DNA from 4 places in the Paenibacillus sp. FSL R5-0527 genome. Region 3 is predicted to be linked to each of the others. Evidence: riboswitches for the same ligand, from Rfam matches in the RefSeq annotation. Region 3 holds a riboswitch; each other region holds the start of a gene.

Region 1 (8,085 bases), 1.9 Mb from region 3:
TGTTGACAACCGGCATGGGCGTATTGGACCAAAATGGGCTAACAGGGCCGGAAAACGGACTGTTCGTGTTCATCAACGCGGTTTATATTTCCGTATTTTCAGCCATGGCGATACACCGGCTGCGGACAGCGGATGTCGTCGCCGCATAGAAACGGGGCCTTTCGATAAGAAAGGCCCTCTGGTTTCTTCATTTAAAAGGTTTCAACCGCCCAATCAACCAGTGCGTCAAACGTCCATTTAACGCCGTTGACCGCCTTTTGCAGCGGGGTGTATCCGTTCGAGAACAGCACTTTGCCCGGCGGCTCATCCGTGCCGCTTTGCCCTGCCTCGGAAACAATCACATCGTCAAACACACCGTCGTACACCGGGTCTTGGCTATGCTCCTCGCTTGCCGAAGCTTCCAAAGCCAAACCGCCTGCGGCAAGCGCAGACGCGATTTGGATTTCCGGCGCGGCGGCCGCCCCGTCGACCTGCAGGGTCAACCCGCTGCCGGCGACCGCCACCTCCAGCTTGCGCCCAATCGCCGTCTGCTCCGATACGCCTTTTAAACTGCCGAGGTCCCGGGAAATCAACGTCTTTTCCTCCGTTTGTCCGGGCTCTTTTTGCACGACGCGAAGCAGGTTGTCTTCCACGACCACCTTTACGTAAGCATCGGCCTTGCGGTCGTACCGCAAATATACCGATTGCGAGCCGATAATGTTCCCCGCAATCTGCAGCGATACCTTCACATTTTGATAGCCGTCGCTCCCTTTAAGATAAAGCAGGCCTTTACCGCTTTCCGGGGAGGTCAGGATGATGCGGTTGCCCCTGAATTCAGCGGCCCCGCCAAGCAATTGCCAATGATCGGCCCGCTTCTTGTCGCCTTGATAGAAATCGTAAGATTCCCCGGTGTCCCCCGCGATTCTCATCAACAAATGGTTGCGATACCAGCCGGGGGAAGGCTGCAGCCGCGTCAAATCGTACAAATCGCCGCCGCTGTCATTAAAGGCTTGCCCTTCGCGGTTAAAGTGCATTTTAAACAGCCGTTCGATATTCTGGGAATTCACGTTTTCCACCAAAGGATTCATTCCGTTGTGCAGCGAATTGGCGTGCATGATCATGTACACGTTCGGAACGAATCCCAGCTTATCCCGATAAATCTGCTCCATAAGCCGGTAGTCTTGGTTAATGCGCGTTTCCATTTCCCGGCGGTTCTCCAAAGGCACCTTATCGGCGTCGCGGATGAAGTCCATCAAATAGTGCGTATAGTAACGCGCCTCGTCTTTATTCTTAAACTGCTGCTCGGTTTGCGTTCCAACGTACCGCCCGTCCTTGTCAAAAATATTGATATAGGTCAAACGGTAACCGTTGCTCCCCAATTCCCAATACCCTTTGCGCGTCAGCTTAAGCAGCTCCGGCCCCGCCAGAAATTTCGGGTCCGCGACGTCCAGCCGGTCGGCGTAGGAAAGCATCGTCGCTTTATAATTGTATTTTTCCAGCAGGGGCTGGGCGAACAAGGCGGAATCGCTGCGTCCGTCCTCAAAGCTTAGATACACTGCCCTTGGGGGCAGCGGCTTGCCGTGCTCGTAAAAATCAAGAATATCCTGCTGCGAAACCGTGACATACCCGTTTTGCCGCAAAATTTGCAGTTGCTCGTCCAGACGGCTTTTGGCGATCAGACCGCGCGTTCCGGTTCGATCCACTCCATAATAGGACAAGGCGATAAATCCCCGCGTTTGCTGCCAGGCCGCTTTGTCCGGCTCCCGGTAACGGTGGATTCCCGCCACGGCATGCACCAGCAGCACCAGCACCATAGCCAGCACCACAAATTGAACGGCCGATTTGACCGCTTTGTTCCGCTCTTTGCGTCCGACATCAAGCGCCTTGCGCGGCTTGTTTTTTCCCATAGTCAGTCAACCTCACTGTATGAACCCTTGTCCTTGTGGGAATCATTAAAAAGATTTTTAAACAATGATCTTCTCCGTTTGTTCGCTTTGCGGCTTTCTTTTTTGGCTCTGGCCTCAACATCCTGCGGCGTTTCCCGCGTACCCCAGGTGGATTTCCAGAACGTGACCCAGGCGACCGGCATTTGCCAAAGCAGCACCAGTTCGTAAAAAACACAGAATACCAAGCCGAAAATCCAAAGTTTGCTTTTACGGAACAACAGATGCGCAAAGCTCATCAATAATGCCATCAATATAAGTCCCATCAAAAATGTGCCCGGAAAAACGCCGTAAACGAGCGGCACATACACGAGATTGTACAACACAACGATCGGAGCGGCGATCGGAACGATCAGGCCTATGTAAAAAAACAGCGCCATGAACGGTTCTTTACGCCAGATGAACGTCCCGGCGCGCAGCGACTCCCGCAGCCAGGAGCGCTTCCAGCGCATCTGCTGCTTCAGGAAGACGTCCAGCTTGGACGGCACGATGGTGGAACAAATCGCGTTGTCCTGGTACCCCGTCCGATGGGAGCGAAGAATGAAGTTGGTCATGCTGCGGTCATCGCCGAACGTGGCCGGCTGGCCGAGAAATTTCTGGTTCAACCAGGCGTCCGCGTATTTGAGCACCAGCTCTTTCCGGTAACATGACAGCGGACCGGATAGACAGGTAACGCTGTCGAACCAGGATTCCGCCGCTTTCATGATGCGAAACGCGATATAATAGCGCACCGTCTGCAGCTTGGTAATTGAATTCGTATATTTGTTTTCCACGTCCGTCCGGCCGGCCACCCCGCCCATTTTCGGATCTTGAAACGGCTGCACGAGGTGAAGGATGGCGTCCGGCTCCAAAAAGCTGTCCGAATCCACGAACACGACCAAATCGTGCTTGGCCATCTCCACGCCTTTGACCAAAGCGACCCGCTTGCCTCCGTTCTCCGGCAAGACAACCAGCCTGAGGCGATTCCGAATGTCAAACCGCTCCGCTTCCTTATGCAGGCGCTCGACGATCTCGTTGATCCGCTCCACCGATCTGTCGGTCGAACGGTCGTCCACAACGATCACTTCCAGCTTGTCGATCGGATACTCCTGATTGATGCAGCTGAGCACGGTGCGCTGAATCCATTGCTCTTCGTTAAAACAAGGGATAATGATCGTCACGCCCGGCGTATAATCCGGATTGACCGGCACGTTGCGGTACAAAGCCCCAAAAAAATACCGCGTCAGCAAAAATACGGCCGCCGTTAGACTGTATAAATAAAGCAGGATATTGTATTTGAAATAGATGATGCTTTCGGCGCGCATCAGCAAAATAATCGTCATGGCGACAAACAGCAAGCCGCTGGCCGTATACACGGAATAGCCCCAACGCCGTTTCTGAAAGTAATTGTAAAGGTTGCTTTCAAAAGCAAGCGCCGCCATTGGCTTCTCCCCGTCCGGCGTATCACGGGTAAACCTGCGAACGACCGATGCTTTTATTTTCACCTTCGACTCAAAACCCTCCGGCATCGTCCCCGGCGGAATGTTGAAGCGCAGCTCGAACACATCGCCTTCACGGCATGCTTCGGCCATCTCCGATTCCAGCTCCACCAGAATCCCCGTTGAAGAAATGTCCGCGGCCATGCCGTTTATTTTGGACTTTGCGCCCGCCTTTTTCCCTTTCTTATCGGCTCCCACGGGCAGCAGCGAGACGGGAAAATCAGCCTCATAGCGCAAGCTGAGCAGACGGGGCATCTTATTGTCGCCATGATCGGCGGATTCACCGGACCCATCGTCCTTTGACCGCAACATGCCTCTGCGGTCCGACGCTTTGCGGATGTTCTCCGGATCGGGGACATGGGCAAGCAGCCGCCGATCCGCCTTGGGCGTGGAGAGAACTTCAACCGGCTTTTGTTGTGCTTTGTTCTTTTTCCTCAAGTTCATTGCCCCTTAACCTTTAAGATGGGCCCTTTACAGGCTCCAGTAATGATAACCCGAAGCTTCGAATTCGGATTTATCGAACACGGCTTTAATATCGATAAACACCTTGCTCTTGTCCGCCCCGAACAACCGGTCGTAATCCTCACGAGCCATGTTTAGAAATTCCCTGTGAGGCACGGCCAGCACCACCACGTTCAAATCCCGCAAATCGGACAGCTGCGCCAACTCCAATCCGTGCTCTTCGTACACGAGCCGCGGCTCCACCAGCGGATCGCAGACAAGCGGCTGGATATCATATTCCTTCAGCTCTGCGATAATATCCGTGACCTTCGTGTTGCGAAAATCGGGGCAATCCTCCTTGTAGGCCAGGCCGAGGATACCGACTTTCACATCCGACAAATCTTTCCGCAGGCGCATCAGCAGCTTTACGATGCTGCGGGCGACATATTTGCCCATCCCGTCGTTGATGCGCCGCCCCGCGGAAATGATTTTCGAATGGTACCCCGCATCTTCCGCTTTATAAGTTAAATAGTAAGGATCGATGCCGATGCAATGGCCGCCGACCAGCCCCGGGGTGAATTTGAGAAAATTCCATTTGGTTCCCGCCGCGGCCAGCACCGCTTTCGTGTCGATTCCCATCCGGTGAAACAGCATGGAGAGTTCGTTCATAAAAGCGATATTGATGTCGCGTTGGGCGTTTTCGATCACCTTGGCCGCCTCGGCCACGCGGATACTTTCGGCCCGGTAAACCCCCGCCTCGATCACCAGCTCGTAAACCTGGGCCACAAGACCAAGCGTCTGCTCGTCCATGCCGGAAACGATTTTCACGATGTTCTCGAGCCGGTGAACCTGATCGCCCGGATTGATTCGTTCGGGGGAATAGCCGACTTTAAAGTCGACCCCGCATGTAAGCCCCGACTCCGCCTCCAGGATCGGAACGCACACTTCCTCGGTGACGCCGGGATAAACCGTCGACTCGTAGACAACGACCGAACCGGGGCGCAAATGTTTCCCGACCCTCGCACTGGCGTTCTTGACATAAGTAAGGTCGGGCACTTTATCGTTTTGAACCGGCGTAGGCACGGCCAGGATGTAAAAGGAAGCCTCCCCCAGCCTCGCCTCATCCGAGGTAAAGTCAATCGAGCTCGCCTTGATCGCCGCGTCCCCGACATCGCCGGTCGGATCTTTCCCCGCAAGGTAATCGGCGATTTTCCGGGGACTCACGTCAAACCCGATGACGTCAGCCTTGCGGGCAAACGCGACCGCCAGCGGCAAACCTACGTACCCCAGTCCAACGACAGCCAGCTTAGCCGTCCGCTTAGCAATATGTGTGTATAACTGATCAAAATCCATAAATTCAACTCCGTTCATTTCCCGATGAGTATCCATAGTTGCTGAGCAAGCGTTCGTTCCTTATTTCATCCCGTACAGTTCGTCCAGAAGCACAAAGGAATAACCCCGCCGCTTCAATTGGTCGATTACCTCCGGCAAGGCTTCCAGCGTATGGAGACCGTCAAGCATATGCAGCAAAATAACGCTGCCGTTGGTCGTCTGCTTCAGCACCCCGTTTAAAATGTACTGCGCGTCATGGTCGGAATTCCAATCCAGGGTGGTCACATCGTACAAAGCGAGCGTCTTATACCCCGTGGCCGCGATCACCTTGGCCGTCTCCTTGTTGATCTCCCCGGTTGGAGGCCTGAACAGCATCGCCGGCTGCTGCTGAATCGCTTCGGTGATGATGCGGTGCGCCTTGACCACTTCTTCCTGCAGCTCGTCGGGCGGGATTTGCGTAATCACGGGATGGCTGTAGGTATGATTCGCCACAAGGTGACCCTCTTCGACGATAGCTCTGGCCAGGTTCGGGTTGTTCTCTACGCCGTTGGCCCGCAGAAAAAAGGTCGCTTTGACGTCATGATCCTCCAGGATCTTTAATAGGCGAGTAACCGTCAAATCGCTGCCCCAATCGTCAAAGGTCAGGGCGACGACCTTCTTGCCGTGCGGGTTCCATTTGGCGATGTCGCTGGCGTTATAAATCAGATTATAGTCCGCCTGCTCGTAATCGGGATTGATCCGGGCGGCATCGTATCCCGGGATTTGCTCCAGCGGCTTCCGCTCGCCGCCGTCACGCACCAGCTTTGCGAGCGGCACCAATTTATAGCCTACTTCTTTCGCCGCAGCCGCAATATAGGAAATGGAGGAAACCACCTCGGGATTCACGTCTGTATTTAGCGCAATAATGCCGCCGCGGCTAATGTACTTCCGTATGTAATCGCCGATTTCCTTGGCGCTTTGCATGTCGCTGTCCTTCGGATTGATGTTGTAGGAAACGACGGCCTTTAGTCCGGTTTGCGCCGCCACCAGGCGAACGTCTTCGCTCATACGGGCCCCCCGGGTCCGGACGAACTGCGGCTGCATGCCTGTCGCGTCGGCAATCAAACCGTTGGTACGGTTGATTTCTTTATAAATTTCCTCATAGCTTAAGGTCGTCAAGTCGGCGCGCGTCAACGTATTGTTCTCCACCTCGTGGCCGCGGCTGGCCAGTTCCTTGACCAAATCCGGCTCTTCGGCCGCCCGCATGCCCGGGACAAAAAACGTCGCCTTGATATGATGCTTGTCCAGTTCATCCAATAAGCGCTCGATCGTCTCGCGGTCGCCCAAACCGTCGAACGTTAGGGAAAGCTCCTTTTTGGCCGTATAGACAAAAGACAATGTTTTGCTCGGTTCCCCCGTATATCGGGCAATCGGCTGCTGCTGCAATGAGGCGGTCTGCGCCCCGGACATGGGGGAGGCCCCATTCCCATTGTCCGCCTGCGGACTGGCCCCGCTGCAGCCGGCCACCCAAAACGCTAGCAGAGCTGTGACTAATCCGATCCGAATCGACCGGGCGCCGTTTCCTACCATCGAAATCATTAGTTCACCTTCTTTTGTGAAAGTTAATTTTTTCCAATCAAAATCTTCAAAATAAAAAGACCGCCATACTTACATGGCGGCCGGACAATCATAGCGCAGCTTGCACCGCAATTCTCACCGCGGCTTGCGCACGCTTTAGACTCCAAACTTTGCGTCCTATCCTTTCGAATAGTTTGCCTTTGACTTCGCTTTATTTAATTATTCAAATTTATTATAATCGACTCCGGCTGGAAATCAATCCATAGTTTATGAAAAAAAGCGGATTCACAAAAAAATATTCAGGAATGGGGACCCGTTTCTTTCCATGCCAAACAGCCTAGAAATGGAGCTTAAAGAAGCGCGCCGATAAGTCTGCGGTGCTCTTTTGTATTGCTCCGAGATAATCCAGCAGAAAAATAAAGGCAAAAAATGTTGCTATTCCGGCGATATCCGTTCATTTGGGAGAAATAGAGGTAATTTATGTCGTTATTTTGAAGGGTAGGCGGTTTGTCGTTCCAGTGGGCGGCGGTAGAACCAAAACAAGGGCGCCTGCTCCTGACGGAGAAGGACACCCTTGTTGGTCGATCCGGTTTTCATTAAATTATTCGGTGCCAAGGAAGATATAACGCGCCAGTACGAGCACGGCCAGCACCCACATCAGCCAATGGATTTTGACTTTGTTTTTGGTGAACAGGTTGTTGAATCCGCCCAGAATGACGTAAGAGACCAAACCGGCGGCGATCCCGTTGGCGATGCTTCCGGTAAAAGGCATCAATACGATCGTCAAGAACGCCGGGAATGCATGCAGGAAGTCATCCCATTCGATCGATTTGACCTGGCCGATCATCAGCACGCCGACGATAATCAGCGCCGGAGCCGTTGCCGCGCTCGGCACAACACCGGCCAGCGGCGCGATGAACAGCGCCAGGAGGAACAAGATCCCCGTCGTTACCGAAGTGAGCCCGGTGCGTCCGCCTTCGGCCACACCAGCGGTGCTCTCTACATAGGAAGTGATCGTGCTGGTGCCAAGAAACGCGCCCGCGCTGACGCCAACCGCATCCACCAGCATCGCCTTGCCGATTTTTTTCTCGCCTTCTTCTTTGTTTTTCATCAAGCCGGCGCGGGTAGCCGTGCCGACCAAAGTGCCGAACGTATCAAACAATTCAACGAACGTGAAAACAAAAACAATTTCAAACAGACCCAGATGCAAAGCCGCACCCAGATCGAGCTTGCCCACCGCAAGATTGTCAAAAGCGGGCAGCCAGCTGGCGCCGGAAAGCCCGGAAACGTTAGTAACGCCCATCGGAATACCGATAATGGTGGTGGCGATAATCCCGATCAACAGCGCTCCTTTA
Region 2 (8,085 bases), 2.2 Mb from region 3:
CCTGTTTCGAGCCGGAAGCCACCTGGTCCGCGGCCGTATTGATGCTGGTCAATATCTCGTTGTTGCGTTCGATCATTTCTTGAATTTTTTTACCCATGAGGTCGTTTTCCGATCTTACTCTCACCTGCACGGTCAGATCCCCGCTCGCCACCATCTCTACCGCCTGGGCCTGCTCGCGGATGCTGGCGATCATGCGGGCAAACGACTGCATCAATTGACCGATCTCGTCCTTGCTCTTCGTCTCCACGTTGATGTTTACATTGCCCAGCGCCATTTCCTCGGCCGCTTCGGACAGCTTGCGGATCGGCTTCGTGATGCCGAGGACGATCAGGAAAGCCAGGCCGATGGCGATCAGCGTGATGACGATAATAAGTGTAGTCAGGATGGTGATCGTGCCGGCGTAAGCTTTATCACCATCATCGCTCGCTTTTTGCGAATTCGTTTGATTGTATTTCACCAAATCGAGCAAAGCGTTTGAAGCCTGATCGAATTCCTTCTCGGAGGTTCCGCTCATGAGCTCCAGCGCTTCGGCCTCTTTATGCTGATCGACCAATCCGATGATTTGGTCGCTGATCTGCAAATAACCGGCCCACTCCTGTTTAAACACGTTATACAGCCGGGCGGCCTCTTCGTCGTTTTGGGTCCGCTCCTCGTAACCGGTCATCAGCTGCTGCAATTCCTGGACTTTATTATTTAAACGCTCTTTCATCTCTTTCAATCCCTGCGGGTCGTTCTCCGCCAAAATAATCCGCAATTCGGTGGTCCGGTAATCGGAAGTGGCCGTGTTCATGACATGGGCCGCATCCATCGCCGGGAGCCATGTATCGCTGATGACCGTGGACTGCTGATTCACTTGGTTTAACGAATTGATCGAATACACTCCGAGGCCGACCAGGGAGAGAACCAAAAGACTAAAGGACAGGATTAATCTTGCTTTGATCGTTAGCTTCATCATTTTCCATAACCCCCGTTGCGGTTTTCGTTTACAGTTGACTTAAATTTTCCGCTTCATCATGATGAAGCAGCTTGTCGCCGTCCAGCAGCAGCTTGACTTCGCCGCCGACTTTTCCGACCCCTTTGATAAAACCTTGCTGGCTGCCGCTTTTGATCTCCGGCGGAGGAACGATATCCTCTTCCGCAATCGTGACGACCTCGGCGACACTGTCGACGATCAGCCCGATCGAAATGTCCTTCATATCCACGACGATGATGCAGGTCCGGTCGTTATACTCCCGGAACGGCTTTTTGAAGCGCAGCCTCACGTCCATGACCGGAATGATTTTGCCGCGCAAATTGATGATGCCGCGGATATGCTCCGGCAACTCCGGCACCTCGGTAATCGCCTGGATGCCGATGATTTCGGTGACGAATTTGATTTCGATGCCGTAAACATCGCTCCCGATCATAAACGTGAGGAACTTTCCTTTCTGCGTGTCGTCGTCCTGCTCCAGCGGCAGGCTTGCCTCTTGATTCGCCATGTCTCCCTCTCCTTTGCTTGGTTGTCCTATGATGCCGATGCCTTGACGAGTCCCCCGACATCGAGGATCAGGCTGATGCTTCCGTCCCCGAGCATCGTGCAGCCAGCCAAGCCCCCGATGTTCCGAATTTTACGGATATACGCCGGCAAGCTCTTGACCACAACCTGCTGCTGCCCGAGCAATTCGTCGGCAAAAACGCAAAACGGCGTGCCGTCCTGCTCCACCATGATCAAAATCCCGTCTTCCATCGCGGTAATCTCGGTCTTGACCTTATACCGTTCGTAAAGGCGCAGTACGCCGTAGCACTGCCCGCGCACCATGACCATTTCGTTGCCGTCGGGATCGGTGACCACGCTGCCGGGGGCGGCGCGGAATGATTCCTTGATCGCCGTCGTCGGGATTGTGTATCTCGCTTTCCCCACCTTCACGTTCATGCCGTCGATAATCGCCAGCGTCAGCGGAATGCGGATCGTAATCGTCGTTCCTTCGCCTGCCGCGCTGTCCACCGACACATTCCCGCCGACGCTTTCGATATTGCGCATCACGACATCCATGCCGACCCCTCGCCCGCTATACTCGGTAATGACCTCTTTCGTGGAGAAGCCGGGGAGAAAGATCAAGTTGTAAATCTCGCGGTCGCTCATCTCCGACTCGTCCTTGAACAGCATTTGCCGCTCGCGGGCGCGCTGTAAAATTTTCGCTTTGTTCAGCCCCCTGCCGTCGTCGCGCACGATAATGAATACCTCGTTGCCGACGTTTTTCGCTTCAAGGGTCAACGTCGCGGATTCTTCCTTACCTGCCGCCAAGCGTTCCTCCGGCGTTTCGATGCCGTGGTCGATCGCGTTCCGCACAAGGTGCATGATCGGATCGGAGATGTGCTCGATGATGTTTTTGTCCACTTCCGTATCCTCGCCAAGCAGTTCCAGCCGGACTGACTTATCCTGTTTTCTGCACATATCCCGTACGATGCGGTTCATTTTTTGGAACGTATTAACCAGCGGCACCATGCGGATCGACATGACCTTGTCTTGGATTTCGCCGGTGATCTTCCGCAGATGCCGAGCGGCCTTCTGAAACTGTTCAAGCTCCAGTCCGGCCAATTCCGGGTTTTGCGTGACCATCGATTCGGCGATGACGAGCTCGCCGACCAGGTCCATCAACTCGTCGAGCTTGGCCAAATTCACGCTGATGAAACTGGAATGCTGCGAGGCATTAGCTCTGGCAATATCCTGCGTTTTGGCCTCCGGCGCCTGCGAAGTGCGGGCAGCCGCTCCCGGCACCTGGGAGGGTTCGGCGGCGCCCGGCTCGGAAGGGGAGGCTGGTGCAGCGTCCGTAGAAAGTGCTGCAGCGTGCGCTGCAGAATGTGCCGCCGTAGACTCTCCTGTTCGCGCTTCCGCTTCGGGTATCGGCTGAAGCGTCTCTGCCGCGGCGGCCGTCTCAGCCTCAGGCTCTGCCCGGCTTTGTTCCGGCAAATTGATCATTTCCAAATGCTTTAAGGATGGCGCCTGCGACAGGTAAGCAGCTACCGTGTCCGCGGATTCGCCGTTCCGGAACAGAATTTGGAAGCCCTGCTCTCTTATGAGCGAGGCTGTTTCGGGATTTTCGGCAATGTCCTCGGGCCAGTAGGCGAATTGCTCGGTCATTTCCTGCAGGCTGTGAACGACTTGATATGCCCGAACATTCTCCATGTTGTAATCGTCATCAAAATAAAGAACGGCTTTTAAATGAGCCCCGGAAGCGGAATCCTCACCGTCCTGACGTTTGCCGGTCTCGGGGCCTCGAAGAGGGGAAACAGCCGGCCCGGGATGCTGTGCGGCTTTTAGTTCTTCCAAATATCCGGTAATGCTGCTTTTCAGCGAAGATGCGTCCCCGTCAGGAGAATCGCCCTGCCTGATCTTATACAGCTCAAGCTTAATGAAATCGCCGCCCTGCAGCACCAGCTCGGACAACGCCGTGCAATCGGCCAAGCGGGGCTGATGTTCGCGGATAAACGCAAACAGATCTTCCATGATGTGCGACAAAGCCGCGATGTTATCGAAATTCATCATCGTGGAGGAGCCTTTGATCGTGTGCATAATGCGGAAAATGTCGTGGATGGCGGCGGACGGAAAAGCGTTAAGCTCTTCGCATTCCAGGATGATCTGTTCCAACTGCTCGAGCAGCTGCGAATTTTCGTGAAGATAGACCTCTAATAACGGATCGCTATTTTCTCGTTCTGCCATAAACTATCTCCCCGTTTTACATAATTCGACATTATTGATGCTTTTTCGACAAATTTCAGACATAAAAAAACTCCTTCTTCATGAACCTTCTAGCGAAGAAAGAGAACCCGAAGAAAGAGAGGACGCCTATCCAACTATAGAAACCCGGCTGCCGTAGCTGTTGCTGGTACTTTAGGCCCGTGGCTTTGCGTCCTTGTCTTTCGGCAAGTTTGCCCTTCTAGTCTTTGCTATTTTTTAGTTGGTTTCATACTAACACGCCTGAGCAGGCTGTGTAAATACTAAAAACGGCCGGTCTGAGCCGTGAGAAAGCCCGATTGACCGGCGAAATATGCAGCCGTTTTTCCAGCCGGAATCACGGCCAGGCCTTAGGTAATCCGACGCAGTTCCGGGCAGTTTTAAGGAACTTCAGGGACAGCTTCAGGAGCTTCAGGACGGATTCAGGACGGATTCAGGGCGGATTCAGGGCGGATCAGCGAAGCCACAAACAGCCCCGGCGAAACCTCATTGGATATATCCAATTAAAATGGAAATTCAATCGTAAATATGGAGGCTTGATTGGATACTTTCCAATAGATGAGACTCGGCAAGGTGCAAAATGGGCGATTTAAGCGAAGTTTATTGGATACTTCCAATGTGAGTTCAAAATTGTGTTTGATTTCCGTCAATCTATTGGATTTTTCCAATGGATACGGCCCATCGCTGCATACGCAGCCCATGCCGTCAGTCCCACTACGAATAAGGCACAGACAGGAATAAATCCCCGCCCGGCTGGCACGGCAAAAAGCCGCCGAATAAACTCGGCGGCCCTGCTACGATCTTATCGGCCCTACACTCTAATGCGCGTTTCCGATGGCAATCCACATGACGAAGCCGTAGTGGACATGGCTTTCCTTCAGCCTGGAAATCGTAATGACGGCCGATTCCTGAGTTTGTTCGCTTAGCGTGGCGTAAAAAGCCGAATGGTTCGTCATTGCAACGATAACAAAGTTAGGATTAGCAAACGGCTCTTCAAATTCAACCTTCACTTGCGTTTCGGCCTCATCGCGCTGCAACAAAAACGCCGACATTCCAAACAGCTGTTTGGCCGGCTGGTCCAGCAGCGTCTGGACCGGAGTAAAGGCAAGGTGCTCCGCGCCGACCGCGCCGGTTTTCAGGTGGCGCGAGGCAATCGCTTCATCGGCAAGCTGTGCGCTGCCGACCGCCGCGTTTGCAATATGCCCGCTTTGCACCGCTCCCTGCTGCAGATGCTCGCCGCCGACCGACTCCTCGGCCAGAATGTCGGCATCCACAACACCGGCCTGAAGGTGTACCCGATCTATCGACAATGGCTGAATGTCCTCGCCACCGATCCCTTTTTCCGGCAGCAGCCCGTTTCGCTGCAGTTCAGCCGACAGATGCCAGACATCGATCGACTCGGGGCCGATGTGACGCGATGCGATTGCCGCTTCCTCGATATGCCGGCCTTCCACGCTCTCCTTCGCCAGATGCAGTGCCCGCACGGACTCAGGAGCCAAATGAGCGCTCTGCACCGACTCTGCGGCGAGATGCCCGCTTTGCACCGCTCCCCGCCGCAGATGCTCGCCGCCGACCGACTCCTCGGCCAGCACCTCGCCGTCTACGGCTTCAGCCTGCAGATGCGCCCGGCCTATCGACAGCGGATGAATATCCTCACCGTCGATCCCTTCTTCCGGAAGCAGCCCGTTTCGCTGCAGTTCGGCCGACAGATGCCAGACATCGATCGACTCGGGGCCGATGTGGCGGGATGCGATCGCCGCTTCCTCGATATGCCGGCCTTCCACGCTCTCCTTCGCCAGATGCAGCGCCCGCACGGACTCAGGGGCCAAATGAGCGCCCTGCACCGACTCTGCGGCTAGGTGACGCGATGCGATTGCCGCTTCGCCAATATGCCGTCCCTCTATGCTCCCCTGTGCCAGATGCTGCGGCCCTACGGCTTCAGCGGCCAGATGAGCGCTCTGCACCGACTCTGCGGCGAGATGCCCGCTTTGCACCGCTCCCCGCTGCAGATGCTCACCGCCAACCGCTCCCTCGGCCAGCACTTCGCCGTCCACGGCTTCGGACTGCAGATGCGCCCGGCCTATCGACAGCGGATGAATATCCTCTTCTCCGATACCGTCTGCCGGCAGCAGACCGTTTCGCTGCAGTTCGGCCGACAAATGCCGGACATCGATCGACTCGGCGGCAATGTGGCGGGAAGTGATCGCCGCTTCGCCAATATGCCGCCCCTCTACGCTCCCCTTCGCCAGATGCTGCGGCCCTACGGCTTCAGCGGCCAGATGAGCGCCCTGCACCGACTCCGCGGCGAGATGCCCGCTTTGCACCGCTCCCCGCCGCAGATGCTCGCCGCCAACCGCTCCCTCGGCCAGCACCTCGCCGTCCACGGCTTCAGACTGCAGATGCGCCCGGCCTATTGACAGCGGGTGAATATCCTCACCGTCGATCCCTTCTGCCGGCAGCAGCCCGCTTCGCTGCAGTTCGGCCGACAGGTGCGCACTCCCGATCGCTTCGCGCGCAATGTGGCGCGATGCGATCGCCGCTTCCCCAATATGCCGCCCCTCTATGCTAGCCTCCGCCAAATGCTGCGGCCCTACGGCTTCAGGAGCCAGATGAGCGCCCTGCACCGACTCCGCGGCTATGTGACGCGATGCGATCGCCGCTTTCCCAATATGCCGCCCCTCTACGCTCCCCTTCGCCAGATGCTGCGGCCCTACGGCTTCAGCGGCCAGATGAGCGCCCTGCACCGACTCTGCGGCGAGATGCCCGCTTTGCACCGCTCCCCGCCGCAGATGCTCGCCGCCAACCGCTCCCTCGGCCAGCACCTCGCCGTCCACGGCTTCAGACTGCAGATGCGCCCGGCCTATCGACAGCGGGTGAATATCCTCACCGTCGATCCCTTCTGCCGGCAGCAGCCCGCTTCGCTGCAGTTCGGCCGACAGGTGCGCACTCCCGATCGCTTCGCGCGCAATGTGGCGCGATGCGATCGCCGCTTCCCCAATATGCCGCCCCTCTATGCTAGCCTCCGCCAAATGCTGCGGCCCTACGGCTTCAGGAGCCAGATGAGCGCCCTGCACCGATTTCGCGGCAATGTGGCGGGATGCGATCGCTGCATCCTCGATGTGCCGTCCCTCTATGCTCTCCTTCGCCAGATGCAGCGATCTTACGATCTCGGGAGCCAAATGGGCGCTCTGCACCGACTCCGCGGCGAGATTCCTGCTTTGCACCGCGCTCCGCTGCAGATGCTCGGCACCGACCGACTCCGCGGCCAGCACGTCGGCATCCACGGCTCTGGACTGAAGATGTGCCCGGCTTATCGACAAGGGATGAATATCCTCCCCGCCGATCCCGTCTGCCGGCAGCAGCCCGCTTCGCAGCAGTTCGGCCGACAGGTGAAAGCCTTCGACCGCTTCGGGTGCGAGATGCCCCGATGCGATCGCCGCTTTGCCGATATGCCGCCCCTCTACGCTGGCCTCCGCCAGATGCTGCGCACGTACGGTCCCGGAGGCCAAATGATCGCTTTGTACGGCCTCGGCGGCGAGATGTCCGCTTTGCACCGCGCCCCGCCGCAGATGCTCGCCGCCGACGGACTCTTCCGCCAGCACGTCGCCGTCCACGGCTCCGGACTGCAGATGCACCCGGGATATCGATAACGGATGAATATCCTTTCCATCGATCCCGTCTGCCGGCAGCAGCCCGCTTCGCAGCAGTTCGGCCGACAGGTGCTCACTCTCGATCGCTTCGGGCGCGAGGTGGCGCGATGCGATCGCCGCTTCTTCGATATGCCGCCCCTCTACGCTGGCTTCCGCCAAATGCAGCGAACGTATGGCCTCAGGGGCCAGATGCGCGCTTCGCACGGCCTCGGCGGCGATATGCCCGCTTTGCACGACGCCCCGCTGTAAATGCTCGCCGCCAACCGACTCCCCGGCCAGCACATCGGCATCCACGGCTCCGGACTGCAGATGCGCCCGGCCTATCGATGAGAGTTTTACATCCTTCCCATCGATTCCGTCTTCCGGCAGCAGCCCGCTTTGCTGCAATTCGGCCGACAAATGCCAGAAGTCGATTGCTTCGGCCGCAATATGGCGGGATACGATCGCCCCTTCACCGATGTGCCGGCCTTCTACGCTCTCCTCCGCCAGATGCTCCGCTTGCACGGCCTCTTGCGCCAGGTGGTCGCTCTGAACGGCCTCACTGGCGATGTGGCCGCTTTGCACCGCCCCTTTTTGCAGATGCTCCGAACCGACCGCTTCCCCGGCCAGCACATCGGCATCCACGGCCCCGGACTGCAGATGCGACCGCTCGATCGACAGCGGCTGGATATCCTCCCCGTCGACACCGTCTTCCGGCAACAGTCCGCTTTGCTGCAGTTC
Region 3 (8,085 bases):
GGCCGAGTTACCTTCTATCTGGGCAGCCTGCTCCTGTTCTTGTTGTTTTTTATCCGCAACCGGACTGCGGCTCATCCGTTCGTGGATCCGCAGCTTTTCCGCAACAGAAGTTATACTCTGGGGCTGCTCATATCCATACTGGCGATGGGGATCGGTTACGCGCTCCCGTTCTTGACGCCGCAGCTGTTGGCGGATGTCAACGGACTTGCCTCGGGCTGGATTGGCTTCGCTATGGTTCCGGGGGCGGCGGTGTCGGCTGTTCTGGGCAGAGCCGGAGGCAAGCTGGCGGATGCCAAGGGCAACCCGTTTGTGTTTTGCACCGCGTCCATGCTGCTGCTGGTTTGCTTTACCCTGATCTCGATCTTCGCGGGAGCGGCGGTCCCCATCATTGCAATATTATTGATCCTTGGCAACGTCGGACAGATGTTTATGCAAATTGCCTTGACAGGCACGATTTCGCGGACGCTGGCCAAGGAACAAACCGGGGTTGGCATGGGGCTGTTGTCGATGTCGAACTTTCTTTCCGGCGCGGTGGCGGCCGGCGTCTACAGCAAGGCTGTGGATCAAGGCGGCAGCGTGCATTGGAACCCGCTAAACCTGTTTGCGAATTCCGGCGTGTACAGTAATATCTATCTCATTCTCGCAGCTTTGGAGATGATTATGGTACTTTTTTATTATTTTTACTTTTTGCGAAATGAACGGCTCCGACTGCAAAGTTCGTCTCTCAACTGAGACTAAAGTCGCAAAAAAATATTAAAAATTTTAGATTTTTTCGTCTTGTAGGGCTAACAAATGACGCCTGCGCTTCCGATAGAGATAAAGAAAGACATAAAACTTTACACGATAATGGCAAACCTGTCGAAAGGCAGGGACGCAAAGCTACAGGGCCTGTAAATTTTTTACTGGCAGCCAGTTACCGAAGGAGGTTTTATTTTTTATGCGTAAATTGATGTTTGCAACGTTGACCCTCGTACTTTTATTTGCCGGTTTCGGCGGAACAGGGGCGCGGGCGGCCGAACTTGAGGGCTGGCTCAATAAGGACAACCTATCTCGGGGAGCGGTCACCATTCATTACGACGTGAAGCTGAATGTCAAGACCAAGCTGGTGATCGAGAAAGGGAACAACAAGTATACCTATAATCTGACCTACGGTGCCCAAGAAGAGACGTTCCCGCTGCAAATGGGCAACGGGGATTACACGATCAGCCTGTTGGAACAGATTAAAGGGACTACGTACCGCCTTGTCCAGAAGGATACGGTGAAGCTTGATTTGCAGGATGAGACGCCGGTCTATCTAAGTTCGACGCAAAATGTGAATTGGAATATAGACGGTCTGGCGGCAAAGAAGGCGGCGGAGCTGACGAAAGATGCGGCTACCGATGAAGATAAAGTGAAGGCCATTTATAATTACATCATCAGCACCATCAAATACGACGACAGCCTGGCGTTTACCGCTACATCGAATTACCTGCCGAATATCGAGCGTACCTTGACTGCCAAGAAGGACACCTGCTACGGCTTTTCCTCCCTGTTTGCGGGGATGCTGCGCAGCGTTGGGGTTCCGGCCAAGCTGGCGATGGGGGCTTCCGATTATGTGAAAACGTATCACGCCTGGAATGAAGTTTATATGAACGGACGCTGGGTGGTTATCGACACGACGGCCGATGCCGGCTGGAAGGGAACGACGACCGCTTTTACGATGATCAAAGATGCTTCGAAATATAAGGCGGACAAGTTATACTAAGCCAATTCAATAATAAGACGAATAGGAAAAAAAAGAGCCTTGAACGACTGTTCAAGGCTTCTTTGTTTGGGCGGGATATGCTAATCTTCTTATTAAGGGGAAGAGTAACCAAGCGGGGGAGTCTGGCTCTTATGAGAGTAATACTTGTGGATGATGAACAATTGGCCTTGAATTATATGGAACGGTTATTGTTGAAGCTTGCCGACGTGGAGGTTGTCGGGAAATTTACCGATCCCGTCAAGGGGATGGGCGAAATTCTCCAAGAGCGTGTGGATGTGCTGTTTTTGGACATCAGCCTGCCGGAAATCAACGGTATTGAACTGGCGGAACGGATTTTGGAAGCAAGACCGGAGATACATATCGTTTTTGTCACGGCGTATGATGAATATGCCATAAAAGCCTTTGAGTTAAACGCTCTGGATTATGTGCTCAAGCCGATCAGAGCCGAGCGCCTGGCCAAAACCGTGGATCGGATTCAGGAGCGGCTGAAAGCGGGACAGGAGCAAGTCTCCGGTTCCGAACAGGATATCAAAATATGCTTGTTCAAGCAGGTAACGGTGGAGGCGCGACATGGACAGCCGACCCTTCTGCAGTGGCGCACAACAAAGGCGCAGGAGTTGTTTCTTTATCTCTTGCAGCACCGGGGAAGGTTGGTCCGAAAGTCTACTTTGATCGATGTCTTATGGCCGGAATACGAGACGGACAAGGTCAACTCGCAATTATATACGTCCGTGTACCATATTCGGAAAACGCTTAAGCCTTACGGAGATCATTTTCAAATTGTGAATACGATGGAGGGTTACATCCTGAATACCCATCAGGTCCGCTTGGATATCGACGATTGGGAGGCCAAGCTGGCTGCGCTGCCGGCCGTGTCCGGCGATTCGCTGGACGCATATTTGGAGACGATGAAAATCTACACCGGAGATTATCTGCAGGAATACGATTACTGGTGGACGGAAAGCGAGCGCCAGCGGCTCAAAGCCATTTGGCTTCACACTTCGCTGGCGATCGCCGATTGGTACCTCGGGCAAGAGCTTTGGGAGAAGGCGGGAGCTTACTATCACAACATCCGCACCCTTCATCCCCAGGAAGAGGCGCCTTATTTTGCCCTCATGAAAATATACGCACTGCAGCAGAACTTTGCCATGGTGCACCGTCAGTACCGCGAACTCGCAGCCGTACTGAAGGAGGAACTGAACGTGGAGCCCAGCCACTACATAACGGAATGGTATGGACAATTTACGGAGAAAGCGGGACAGGCACGTTAACGCCGCCCGCTTCCGGCGTTTTTTTATCATAGAACAAGCAATCTTGACCGGCCGTTGGCCGGTTTTTTTGTTCAGAATTTGTATAGACCTCGCGCGTATACTCCGAATGAACCATTTCAGTCGAATTTTCTGCAGCCTTTTCGCAACGTTCGCAATTAAGGGAGTTTTTTGGAGATGAATGTAGTCGGCCATTTCAGGGACGATTCGCGGGGGGTGGAACTGCCCTCGCTGACGGAGATCGAATTGACGAAGCAGGATAAAAGGAAACGGAGCAGGGGTTTCTATATGGATTACCGGGGGAACCGGGTAGGGATCGTAGCTACGCGGCATGGCCCTGTATTTTTTTGCAATGGTCAGTTTTATCTGTTGCAAGAGCGGGAGCGGGACTATCATTTTTCGCTGCAACGCCGGAAGGGCAGAAATTTTTTTCGCTTTGAGTGGCGCGGCGAGGTCAAGCTGAGGTTCGTTTACCCCCTGGTAGTCTATCGGGACGGCCGAAGCCGGGAAACCGACGAAGTTAGCGATTTTTGCCACTGGCTGGTGGAGGCCGTGAAGAAAAAAAATTTCTTTGCGTTTTATACGTTGGGCTTTGAAGCAGGGGATCAGACAACTTTCGCATTAGAACTGTGAGAGCTATTAAAATAATCATAATTTTTGTTGAATTTTTTTATAATTTGTTGAGAATTTGTTCAGAACAACGAATTAAGATGAAAGCGTCGCCCAATTACATAAAACGGACGAGGAGGGAACTGGAAAAAAATCAAGGTATTATAGATGAACACATATGAAGTAAGGAGGGAGCGCTCTAAAAGCATGAAGAAAAAATGGATGGCTTTACTCATGGCCGGCGCGTTGTTCTTTCAAGGCGTCTTTGGTATGGGAGCGGCGCAGGTCAGCGCAAATCCGGATGAAGCTTCCGGCGGAGAGGCTGCGTTCAGTGCGACCGATGCTACATACGGACTGGCTGCCCCTGCAGCTGCGATTGCGGCTGCGGCTGAAAATGTAGACAGCATCATTAAGGGAGTCCTCGTTAAGGATGCGAAGGGGACGGTAATCGACGCGGTTTACAATCCCGCCAATCAGCAGCGTTCCAAGTTGGGAGACGCCGTCAGCATCGAATACGAATGGGAGCTGCCGGATGGACATGGCTACACAAACGGCAGCACATTTGAATTCAAAATCCCTAAGGAATTTAAAATTTTCAACGAGGTAAACGGCAAGTTGACGATCGACGACGGCAGTTCAATCGCCGATTTCACGGTTGGTACGAACGGCGATGTGAAGATCGTGTTCAACGAAAACGTCGACAATTCGAGAGTCTGGGGCACCTTTAAGGTTAATACGGTGCTTAGCGAAGAGATCAAGGGCAGAGCGGATGTGCCGATTTCTTTCCCGATTCAGGGGGGAGAGCAAAATGCTGTGATCAAGCTCGCGCCGAAGGACGGATCGCTCCTGAAAAAGACCGGGATTGCCGACAAGGACAAATCCATCACCTGGACGATCGACGTCAATACCTCGCTCGAGAAGATCGACAATGCGAAAGTATCCGACCAGATTCCGCCGGGACTGAAGCTGGATGAAAGCTCGATCAAGGTTTACGAGCTGCTTCCGAATGTCGACAGAGGGCCTGACTTGGGGAATTTGGTCGAACCTGGCTCCGCAACCTACGGAACGGCCGTTGAACCGGACGGTTCGGGATTCCAGGTCAAATTTAATCAGCCAAGCATCAATTCGGCTTACCGCATTCAATACACGACATTGGTAACGGGTGAGGAAGAGACCGAATTTACGAACAGCGCGAAGTTGACCGGAGACAATGGCGTTTCGAAGGCGGATGATGAGACGATTACGATTACCCGCACGCCGCTTTTCACCAAAAAGGACACCTCCTACGATAAAGAGACTCAGACGGTGACCTGGAGAGTGCAATACAATTATGGTGAAAAGACGATAACCCCAGCCGGCGAAAGGCTGATTCATGACCGTTTCAACAACAGCATGGAGCTGGTGGAGGATTCGGTCAAAGTGCTTAAGCCAGGAACGAACGAACCGGCTGACAGCATCACGTACCAAGTATTTCCGGTGACCGATGACAACGGCAAAAACGGGTTCGATTTGCAATTTGAATCAGAGGTTACTACCGCCTATGACATTGAATATCAAACCAAAGCGATAGACCGCATTTATAAGGATACTCCGGTTACTAATGACATCTATGCAACGGTCGACGGCAAGGAGAGAAAGGGTTCCGATTCGTTCACCTTCAAGAGCGGGATTGGGGTAAAATCATTTGGCGGTGTCGATTACAGCGCCAAGATAATCACCTGGAACATCGTCGTCAACGAGGATAAGCAGCCGATGACGAACCTGGTGATCAAGGATACGTTTACGAGCGGCGGTTTGGAATTTATTCCGAGCAGCGTTAAAGTAACCTCACCGGGGAAAACAGTAACCAGTTCCACATACGATTTAGAGGTTGAAGACCCAACCAAAGGGTTTACTTTAACGTTTAACGAAGAAATTACGGATAAGTACACCATTACCTACAGTACGAAGTTTACTCCGGACAAATATCCGTATCTGAACGAGGCAACATTGGATTGGACGGAAAATACACCTGCAGTTGCGTACCCACTCCAGGCTCCGTTTAAGCCGAATACCGAAACACAGGAAAACGGCCGTAAAGCAGGAAAAAGCTATGATCCGAAGACCAAGGTACTCACCTGGGAGATCGTAGCCAACTATAACGGCAACTCCGTCAAAAACGCGGTGTTGACCGACAAATTAGAAGCGGACCAAAAACTGCTGAAAGATGAAGTGAAAGTTTATAAAGCGACCATAGGGGCTGATGGTTCGGTAGTTCGGGGAACCGAGGTAACGGATCCCGCCCAAATTACCGAGGCGGCGGATAATACGCTCCGCATCGAACTGGGAGATATCAACTCGCCTTACGTAATCACGTTCAAAACCAAGCTGGAGAACGTGCTGGTCGTCGATAAAGTGCCGAATACGGCGGTTATGACCGGAGGCGACGGTAAACTCTGGAGCTGGCACGCCGACTTGCCGATCCCGCGCGGCGGCGAATATGTCAACAAAAGCGGCACGCAAAACGGCGGCAAAATCGATTGGAAAATCGTGATCAACGGAAGCCAATCCTACGTCGAGAACGCAACCATCATCGATACGCCGAGCCCTAACCAGGTTTTGCTTCCCGACTCCTTCGAACTATACGAAGCGGTCGTGAACTCGGACAAGAGCGTGACTCCGGTCGGGGGGAAGCTGACGAAGGACCAGGATTACTTCCTGACGATCAAGACGGACCCGGAAAACGACAGCCAATCGTTTGAGCTTAAGTTTGCCGCAGAGTTCATAGAAAACGCCTACGTTCTGCAGTATTCGTCGGAAATCGCGGTCTCTGCCGACCGGGAAGAAGTAACGAATACGGCAAGCTTTGCGGGCGAAGGTATCAAAAACGTTTCCCAGGAGTCTTCGAACAAGATTCAGGTGCGCTTTACCGACGGTTCGGGCACCGGTTCGGGCCTCCGCGGTTCTTTGGAACTGACGAAGGTCGATAAGGCTGATCCAACCCAAAAACTGGCTGGCGCTACCTTTGAACTGTTGGACAGCGATGGTAAGCTGCTCGGAGAGAAGACCACCGATGAGGAAGGCAAACTGACCTTTTCCAAGCTGCGGTACGACCAAGTTTACAGCCTGGTGGAAACGGGAGCGCCTGCCGGATATCTTCTCAACGGTACGCCGCTGACCGTTAAGCTTGACGAAAAAGCCAAATCGACCGGCGGTGTCACAAAGCTCACGGTTGAAAACGAGAAGCGGACCACTCCGCCGGTGGACCCGGTAGAGCCGAAAGGCAAGCTGGTCATCACCAAGGTCGATAAAGCCGACCACGCAAAAGTGCTGGCCGGCGCCACCTTCGAGCTTCAGGACGAAGCCCGGTCCAAAGCTCCGATTGCGATGACGACGGATGTATACGGAAAAGCGGTATTCTCCGATCTTCCGTACGGCAATTACATCCTGAAAGAAACCGCAGCACCGGCAGGTTATCTGATTGAAGGCCAGGCTGAGCGGCTGATCACGATCGACGCTAGCCTTGAACAAACGGATAACACGCTTGCCATTACGGTAGAGAACCGTAAGCGGACAACGAATCCGAGCAATCCAGGAAGTCCGAGCGATCCGAGCGATCCGAGTGATCCAAGCAAACCAAGCAATCCAAGCAAACCAAGCACTCCGGGCACCCCGAGCACTCCAAACGATCCGGCCGACCCGGGTGTACCAACCATTCCGGGTACGGAGATCAATCCGCCGGTGGACAACTCAAACCCGGACGCCGACGATAATGCCGGGGTTCCGGACGGTACGATTCCGGCTGGCGGAACGGATGGCGGCAAAGCGAAGGGCGGCAAGCCAACCGTGGACAAGCCGAAGAATTCGGAGAAACCGACGGACCTGGAGCTTGACGACGAAGGGAATCCGCTGGGTGGAACCCGCGGCGATCGTCCAGCGGGCGAGGAATTCCCGGGAGTCAGCGTCCTGCCGAAAACCGGGGAAGGCAGCCCGTTGCCGTTCCAAGCGGCGGGGGCAGCCCTGATCTTGTTGGGATTGCTGCTGAGAAAGAAATACTTGCAGCGCAAATAGCATAAACGCCGAGGGGGCATCTCCAAGAATCTGAGGACGATTTTTGGGGATCGTCTCCTTTGCTTTTTATGTTCAGAAATTGTTGAGATGCTGCTGATATAATATAATACGTTGTGCAAATTGGAAGTAATTGTATTAAGGTGAATTGGAATACCGGGTTAACGATAAGGAGCCGATCCTATGCGAAAGCTGTCTTATTTATTGATTTTGCTCGGCATTGCCGTGATCGTGGCGCCGATGCTGATGGAATGGCAGGCGGACCGCGAGCAGCAAAGGCTGCTGGCGGAGGCGGAACAGGCGCGGAAACAGCGGGAAGCCGCGGCGATGAGCCGCGAGCTGGCCGCCGGTTTCGAGCGGCTCTCACATTTGCTGGAGGAAGGGTCCTCCGCCGCCGATTCCGAACCGGCCGCCGCC
Region 4 (8,085 bases), 2.0 Mb from region 3:
TGGTGTGTACTTTTGGCGAAAATGTCTTTCATAAGGTGGACACTTTGAAATCAGAAAAGTAATGTCCTCAAACCAATCTGTCTACTATATATAGAAACAAGTCTGTCCCTGCTCACCAAATATGGACACTTCTGCCTTACCATTCCCTATATACCTTATGTCCTCTTCTGAAAAGACAGTTTTGCATTTTGTCCTCTGTAAGAATACAGTATTGGCCCCTCCCGCCCATTGAGGACATCCACAGCGGTTTTCACCCCAGCTCCCGCAAAAGAGGGAGACTGTCAACTCCGAATCCTTCTTTGACTTGTGCGAAAGCATTGGGCCCCGGTTCCTCAGCGGAAACCGGGTTTCCGCCAAGCGAGATACTGAAGCTTGGCGCCCTGCCTTTATCTTGCGGCTGGGGATCCTTTGGGAGTGCGCTACCCGTTGCGCGAGCACCAGGGTAAGCGACGGACAACAGAGCCTCAGACTTATTCTCGGAGCTACTTGTATAGCGGTCCGAACGCCGTGCAGGCGCGGAAATCGGCGCTTTCCGCGTCTTCGGTGCCGAACAGGCCCCAGGCGCGCGGGCGGAAGATTTTCTCCTTCGGCACGTTGTGCATGCTGACCGGGATGCGCAGGATCGACGCCAGTGTGATCAAGTCGGCGCCGATGTGCCCGTAGCTGATCACGCCGTGATTGGCGCCCCAATGGTCCATGACGTCGTAAACGCTGGTGAACGCGCCGCTGCCGGTCAGGATCGGGGCGAACCAGGTCGACGGCCAGGTCGGGTCGGTCCGCTGATCCAGCGTATCGTGCACGTGTTCCGGCAGATCGACCGAGTAACCTTCGGCGATTTGCAGCACCGGGCCGAGCCCCTTCACCAGATTGAGCCGCGCCATCGTCATCGGCATGCCGCCGCGGGTTAAATAATCGGTCGAGAACCCGCCGCCGCGAAAATATTCCACCGAAGCCGGGCGCCACTGCGTTGCTTTGAGCATGCGTTCGACTTCTTCCGCGCTGATTTCCCAGTACGGTTTGATCGCGGGCGCGCCGTTTTTCGTCTGTTCGCCGGTGCCGTCCAGCGCCGCCGAGCCCGAATTGATCAAATGCAAAATGCCGCCCGCCGCGCGGCCTTCCAGCTTATAGCCGGTCACCCGTTCCACGGAGGAAGGGCTCCAGTACGTGCGCACGTCGGCAAAAATCTGCGCCGTATTGGTCAGCAGGTACCCGAACAGCATGCCGACGCCGTTTAAGCTGTCGTTTTCCGTGGCCACTACATAAGGAGAACGCGTTCCGTTCCAATCAAACGACGAATTCAGCAGCGTCTCCATAAAATCCCCGTTCGGAAAATGATCCGTCCACTGGCGCTGCCCCTGGAATCCGGAGGCGATCGCATGATGACCCTGCGCTTCCTCCTCAAAGCCCAGCTCGGCCAGGCGCGGATTGCCGATCATCAGATCGCGCGCGATCAGCGTCATTTTGACGACCGTTTCCCATTCCCGATCCTTGCGCTCGCGGGACGTTTGCAGATGCTCCGGGTTGTTGTCCGGCCCTTCCTGGCAGTTGTTTTTCACCCAGTCCAGCGCCCGCTTGTATTCCTCGGGGTCAAAAATCTCCTCTTCGATCCGGCGCGTAAATTCGCTCATGTCAACGTATTCGTTCCGCATGCCCAGATATTCCTGGAAAAAGGAGTCGTTCACCATCGAACCCGCGATGCCCATCGATACCGATCCCATCGAGAGATAGGCCTGATCACGCATCATCGCCGCCGCCAACCCGCTGCGGGCAAAACGCAGCAGCTTCTCCTGCACATCGTCCGGAATCCGGTCGTCGCCTTCGTCCTGCACGTCTTCCCCGTAAATGCCGAACGCCGGCAGCCCTTTTTGCGCGTGCGCGGACAAGACCGCCGCCAGATAGACCGCCCCCGGCCGCCCGGTGCCGTTAAAGCCCCACACCGCTTTCGGAATCAGCGGGTCGGTATCCATCGTTTCCGTGCCATAACACCAGCAAGGGGTCACCGTGATTGACAGGCCGACTTCGGCTTGCTTGAATTTTTTTGCCGCGGCCGCCGCTTCCGCTACCCCGCCGATACATGTGTCGGCAATGACGCATTCCACCGGCCGGCCGTTCGGATAACGCAGCTCGGCGCTGAGCAGGCGCGCAACCGCCTTGGCCAGGTTCATCGTCTGTTCCTCAAGCGATTCGCGGACTCCTCGCCGTCTGCCGTCAATCGTTGGGCGAATGCCGATTTTCGGAAATCCGTTTCTCCATCTGTAATCGTTTTCAACCATACCTGTCCTGCCTCCTTGGCCTTGGAATATGGTCTCATTTTAAAATGAGCTAACCGGCTTCGTGAACCTACTATATTGCCTTATTCGCAGCACAAAACCGCAAAAAAGTGAACCTCTCCCGCAAGCCCCGTTCATCCGCCCCGGCATAGCTTCCAAATAGCGCATCCATTGAAAATATGCGGCCTGCCACAAGCGAGAATTTCGCGTTCCGTACACTAGTGATCCTCTCAGCCCGTCGCTACCCCATCCTTCATTGGAAAAATCCAATAGATTGCCAGATATCCAACGACTTTTTGACCTCTCATTGGAAATATCCAATAGATTCCGCTCTAATCGTCTGTATTGCGCCATGCTGGGATTCATCTATTGGAAAAATCCAATCAAACTGCTGCATCCCCACTTCATTTCTGATTCCATTGGAGATTTCCAATCAGAACGCCCGGCCAGGCAGACCGCGAAAACCTTAAACCGCCTCCCGATCATATCGGCTTGTTGAAATGTGAAGCCTACGGTCCAGCTTTTTTTTCCAACCTCACCCGCTTGGGATATAATAGGCGTATCCATCCGATCGTGGGGGAGGAACCCTAGCGTGCCGAAAATCGAAATTCCGCATCGCAAAAGCGACCGTTTTCGCTTCAAAAAAACGCCCGAGCTGCTGTTCGCCGGCCAAGTCGTCGATGAGCGCCGATTTTACGCCCCGCCGCAGATCCATGATTTTTGCGAAATTATTTATATTGTGGAAGGTGCCGGAGAATTCCGGATCGCGGGCAAAACGTACGAGGTTCGCCCCGGGGACGTGGCCGTATACAACGCCGGCGTACCGCACGAGGAACGCTCGCTGAGCCCGGAACCGTTCAAATTGATTTACTGCGGCTTGAATAACGTGCATATCGAAGGCGTCCCGCAAGGGCAGCTGCTTCCCGCGTACGTGGAACCGGTCATTCCATGCGAAAAATACGCCTACAAAGTGGAAAGCTGCCTGTCCGAAATGCTGCAGGAGTGCGATTCACAGGTACTGGGCTACGAAACGCTCAGCAACAACCTGTTGATGTCGCTCATTACGCTCCTGTACCGGATCGTCGACGTCAAACATCCGTTTGACCCGCTCAAGGACAAAAACGAAATCACGGTCCGGACCAAGCAATTTATCGATAAAAACTACACCCGCAGCATCACGTTAAAAGAAATCGCCGACACGCTGTACGTCAGCCAGCATTATTTATCCCACCTGTTCAAAAAGGAACTGGGCGATTCGCCCGTCAACTACCTGATCACCCGTCGCATCGAAGAGGCCAAACGCCTGCTGTCGGATAGCGACGCGCCAATCCATGAAATCGCTTCCCGCGTCGGGTATGGGAATGACAAGTATTTTTCCATGCTGTTCAAAAAAGTGACCGGCCAATCGCCCAGCGCCTACCGGGACGCGGAAAAGCAAAAACGGGACGGGCGTTGAGCACCGGAAAAGTAAAAGCGCGATGAGCGTTCCGAGCGTTGAGCAGCGGAAGTGTGCGGTAAAACGCAGAATCGGAGTAGTCCACTAAACCGTAGCGACGGATTTGTCCGCTAAACCATCAAGTGGGGGCGCAGGATAAGCCGAAGAAAAGTTGTTCTCTTACGTTGGGTATGGGGGATAGACGGGGATAAAGAAGAGACTAGAGCGGTATGCGAACTGCTGCGAACTGCTGCGAACTGCTGCGAACCTGCTACGAACTGCTACGAACTGCAAAAGTGCAGGCGATTTTCGTCGAAACTCCTCGAAACGGGGGGTTCAAATGCAAATGTGCAGTTCATATCCGGTCAAAAGAGACTTTTTTATCGAACGGCTGTAAATCAAATGCATTTTTGCATTTCGCTTGCTCGAAAATGGCGGTTTGCGGAAAAATCAAATGCATTTTTGCATTTGGTCCCCTCCGTTCGCACGGTGCCAGCAAAAAAGCGCGAGCCGACAAAAGTAATGTCCCCCGGCTCTCCAGAAGCGGATTGGAACCCCTGCCAGGACAGCCTTTATTGGAATAAGTGAACGCCGTACACTGGCGCGCAGGCGTTTCTTATGCATCGTAAAACTCCTGAACGAGCTCCTGAATCGCCCCGCGGACAGTAATCTTGCTTACTGCAAACTCCTGCTCAAGCTGCTGCTCGGAGGGGATTTCGTCCCCAGCGGGTAAACGCCGTGGAGAATCCGCTCCTTGATGATGTTTTTAATTTGCAAATATAACGGTCTATCTTTACAGGCAAACTCACGACCCTGTTTACCTACCTTTCCACATCCCCGGGGAGGATTGCTCCATCCCCCGGTGGATTTCCGCCTCCGCCGCCATTGGGGTGTCGCCCGGCACGGTATGCGCCAGTATCCCCGCTGCGGCCGCAAACCGGACGGTTTGCACAGGGGCGAAGCCCTCGTGGATGATCCTGCTGGCGAAGCCCTCCAGCTCGCCGTGGATGATCCCGCTGGCGAAACCGTCTCCCACCCCATTCTATTTTTCCGTCCACGACGTCGATCTTTTCTCCGGTCCCCCGTTTAAGATGGCGGAGAACGAATCTTTCTTTCACTTTACTCGCCTCTTTTGGATAAACGTTATAATGTTTAATGGCGAATCGATATGTTCATTAGAAAGTGCGTCGTGAATATTCACGACGCACTTTCTATTTTTACTTTATTGTCAGTTCGTATAAATGTTTTTTTCCTTCATAAGTAAATTGAATTTCCCCGCTATCGAATTCGAAATCCCTAAGTATCTCTTTCTGACCGGTTTTGGTGTTATAGACAAATGCTTCATTGGTGTAACTCCCATCCGGATTGCCTGGCGTAGTGTAAACGCCCACGTACAAACCTTCCGAATTATCTATTGTATAATGATAAAATCTGCCTCCAGAGGCATGAAATTCTTCGATGACCTTGTTGCTGCTTGGATCATTAACATTCATTGCCCATAATTGTTGTCTTAGAGGCTGAGCGCCACCACGAAAATCGGAAACGGTATGATATAAAATCGTATCGTTTACGGCAAATAAGTCATCAACTTCGACATCGGCTTCGCCATCTTTGAGGGGGAGGGTTAGAAGTTTCGTCGATGTGTTGATATCCAGCGTATTATCTTTTGCATTACTTAGATATATACTAAAAGGCTCGGTAGGATAGTACTCTGGATAACTTTCCGTATCAGGACGCTGCTCTAGCGTAGGCGCAGGAATCCAGACCATTCCTTTGGGTGTTTTAACGGCAAAGGTATATTTCTCCGCATTTTCGTCTTTTACTGCCACCTTATAAATCTCGCCATCGACATCGAGACTGATTGTTTTTTGAGATCCCTTACTATTATCAGTTGCAGGGCTGGTTTCATTTTTCGTTTGAGTAACTTCTGTTTTTGTTTTTTCCGTGGAAGCAGGCGCGCTTGTTATATTCCCGCAAGCCGATAGAATCGCCGAACAAATCATGATACCTATTACAAACTGGAGTGCCTTTTTGTTCAATACATTTGAGCTCCTTTAACCAAAATTTCATGCGCTTCTTTTATTGTATAACAATGCTACACTAGTTCTGTGTCATTTCTGCTATTTAATGTTTGAAATTATTTAACCATTGAAAAAAGAGGAACACCGTTTGTCTTTTTACGATAATATCCCAAAAAAAGTATGCCCTTTCTTTGTGAATATTTCCCATTTTTTAGAAGATTGGATTGTCTATACTGTGATTATTTTATCTATTACATTGTTGACAAGTGCTTTTTTTTGAAATATATTGAAATTGTTTGATAGGATATTAGTAATATTTTACTACGAGCAGGTCTTTTTAACTATAATCGAATATTCGGCACACTAATCGAAAGATTAGGTCGCAAAGCCTTGGAGTCTAACAATTCGACAAGCGAATTAATGACCGTCCGGCTGCATAACAATGAATACTATTGTTTATGCAGCCTTTTTTATTTTCACCTCGTTCTCAACGGATTTTTCCGTGAGATATATAATATACCCAAAGCAAGGAGGGTAGAAAATTAGTGCCTGAAAGGGAGGAATTCTATGAAAAAATGAGGAGGAACCAATGAAACGCGGGTTAAAAATAATATTGTCCTGGATTTGCATGTTTTCGCTTTTTGCCAGCCCCCTGTCCGTCTTCGGCGCAAGTTTGGGGGACCCCGTCTGGCCGAATCCCGGAGCCATTCAATTGAGCAAAACCGCCCAACCTACAGGGAGCCCTGGCGAATGGGAAATTACGCTCAAGGCTGAGGGAAAAAACGTCCGGACAAGCTCGGACATCGTGCTGGTCATCGATAAGTCGGGGAGCATGGACCAGCGAAGCGGATGGTTTACACCATCGAAGATGGATAACGCTAAAGATGCCGCAAAGAAATTTGTGGATAATTTGCTGTTACCAAACTCTTCCACCCAAATCGCTGTGGTCTCATTTAATAAATCCTCTACCCTTGTCTCAGGTTTTAAAGGTGCTGGCAATAAGAACGCTTTGAAAAATGCCATAGAAGGTATTGAACCGACCGGCGGAACGAATATCCAGGCGGGCTTGAAGAAAGCTAGTGACCTGTTGGCGAACAGTATCGCGCAAAACAAAATAATCGTGTTGTTAAGCGACGGTGAACCGACATTCAGCTTCAAGGGAACACATGCTGAAGGATTCAACTGGCCTAACAGCAGCAACAACTTTTCGATTACGAGTTTTGATTACGGAAAAACCCTTGGGACAGGTGCAGATTTTACTTTTAAAAACTATGATTGTAATATCTTTGGTTTTAACTGTAAAAACGACACCTACAACATTAACAATTATCAAGTCAAGGATAACGGCATCGGTACCATTTCCGAAGCAAAAATCGCCAAAGATGCAGGGCTCAAGATCTTTTCGGTAGGCTTGGAAGTTTCAAACAACAGCAACGCGATAAATGTGTTAAAAGACATTCAAAGCGAAGGCTACTTCCCTGCCAACAGCGATGAATTGAACACGATTTTCCGCGAAATGGCCGGAAAGATTTCCTATGCGGCTCAAAATGCCAAAGTCGTTGATCCGATGGGAGACATGTTCAATCTCAAGAAACAAGGCGAACAAGTCAGTCCTCAGGATTATTCCGCATCGCAAGGTACGGTAACTTGGAACGCCGCAACCGAGACATTTACTTGGGACGTCGGCAATATCGCCGAAGGTGAACCTGCTACATTAACTTACAAAGTGGTCTTGGACCAATCCAAAAACCCCGTTTCTAATGTCCTCTATCCTACGAACGGCAAAACGACAATCGAATATACGAATGTTACGGGCGAGAAAGTTTCGAAGGATTTTGAGGTGCCGAAAGTAAGCATCGGCAACGGTTCCATCCTCATGAAGGGCTATAAAGTCAATGCGAGCGGCAAGCCTGTCAATGCCGAAGGCGTTGAAGTGGAAGGGCCGGAATTCGCGGAATCGCTTTATAGCGAGTACTACAAGGATCAAAACGGGAATGAGGCTTTGCCGATCGGGGCTGCGGAATATTCCGTATCGGCCAAAAACATTGCCGGGTATCAGTTGAAGGTAGGAGAAAATCCTGTTAGCATCCGGCTTACCGCTACCAATCCGACACCGACAGTTTGGTTTGGTTATGAGGAAGCGGTTGAACGGACAGTTACCGTTCATTATTTGGAGCAGGGAACAGAAAAGGAACTCGCTCAATCAATTACGGTAAAAGGTGTCGCTGGGCAAAAAGTAACTCTAACGGCTGTCGAAATTCCGGGCTACACTCCGGAAAACAAAACTGCCGAGTACACGATCAAAGCCGAGGGCAATAACGAGTACACCTTCTACTACGTCGCTAATAAGCAGAGCGTA

The links. Region 3 has a riboswitch for cyclic di-GMP ahead of NYE69_RS16665 (transglutaminase-like domain-containing protein). Riboswitches for the same ligand answer to the same signal wherever they lie in the genome.
Region 1: it holds a riboswitch for cyclic di-GMP, as region 3 does, so the genes downstream of both, NYE69_RS08305 (polysaccharide deacetylase family protein) here and NYE69_RS16665 (transglutaminase-like domain-containing protein) in region 3, are expected to answer to the same signal.
Region 2: it holds a riboswitch for cyclic di-GMP, as region 3 does, so the genes downstream of both, NYE69_RS26670 (chemotaxis protein CheA) here and NYE69_RS16665 (transglutaminase-like domain-containing protein) in region 3, are expected to answer to the same signal.
Region 4: it holds a riboswitch for cyclic di-GMP, as region 3 does, so the genes downstream of both, NYE69_RS25750 (S-layer homology domain-containing protein) here and NYE69_RS16665 (transglutaminase-like domain-containing protein) in region 3, are expected to answer to the same signal.

What each region holds. Positions count from the first base shown of each region.
Region 1 covers NZ_JBBOYI010000001.1:1,873,508-1,881,592, reverse strand. Annotated here, with positions in the region: gene NYE69_RS08325 (ABC transporter permease) at 1-149, shown strand, start outside; gene NYE69_RS08320 (polysaccharide deacetylase) at 192-1,886, opposite strand; gene NYE69_RS08315 (glycosyltransferase family 2 protein) at 1,889-3,844, opposite strand; gene NYE69_RS08310 (nucleotide sugar dehydrogenase) at 3,872-5,194, opposite strand; gene NYE69_RS08305 (polysaccharide deacetylase family protein) at 5,255-6,751, opposite strand; cyclic di-GMP riboswitch class I at 6,824-6,939, opposite strand; gene NYE69_RS08300 (NCS2 family permease) at 7,332-8,085, opposite strand, start outside.
Region 2 covers NZ_JBBOYI010000001.1:5,999,244-6,007,328, forward strand. Annotated here, with positions in the region: gene NYE69_RS26660 (methyl-accepting chemotaxis protein) at 1-955, opposite strand, end outside; gene NYE69_RS26665 (chemotaxis protein CheW) at 984-1,478, opposite strand; gene NYE69_RS26670 (chemotaxis protein CheA) at 1,505-3,700, opposite strand; cyclic di-GMP riboswitch class I at 3,836-3,924, opposite strand; gene NYE69_RS26675 (WIAG-tail domain) at 4,534-8,085, opposite strand, start outside.
Region 3 covers NZ_JBBOYI010000001.1:3,801,663-3,809,747, forward strand. Annotated here, with positions in the region: gene NYE69_RS16660 (MFS transporter) at 1-732, shown strand, start outside; cyclic di-GMP riboswitch class I at 839-921, shown strand; gene NYE69_RS16665 (transglutaminase-like domain-containing protein) at 938-1,744, shown strand; gene NYE69_RS16670 (response regulator) at 1,876-3,015, shown strand; gene NYE69_RS16675 (hypothetical protein) at 3,190-3,645, shown strand; gene NYE69_RS16680 (collagen binding domain-containing protein) at 3,829-7,671, shown strand; gene NYE69_RS16685 (class D sortase) at 7,852-8,085, shown strand, end outside.
Region 4 covers NZ_JBBOYI010000001.1:5,796,756-5,804,840, forward strand. Annotated here, with positions in the region: gene NYE69_RS25725 (L-fucose isomerase) at 483-2,273, opposite strand; gene NYE69_RS25730 (AraC family transcriptional regulator) at 2,863-3,726, shown strand; partial or broken gene NYE69_RS25735 (GntR family transcriptional regulator) at 4,331-4,482, opposite strand; gene NYE69_RS25740 (hypothetical protein) at 4,523-4,741, opposite strand; gene NYE69_RS25745 (hypothetical protein) at 4,923-5,744, opposite strand; cyclic di-GMP riboswitch class I at 6,074-6,166, shown strand; gene NYE69_RS25750 (S-layer homology domain-containing protein) at 6,316-8,085, shown strand, end outside.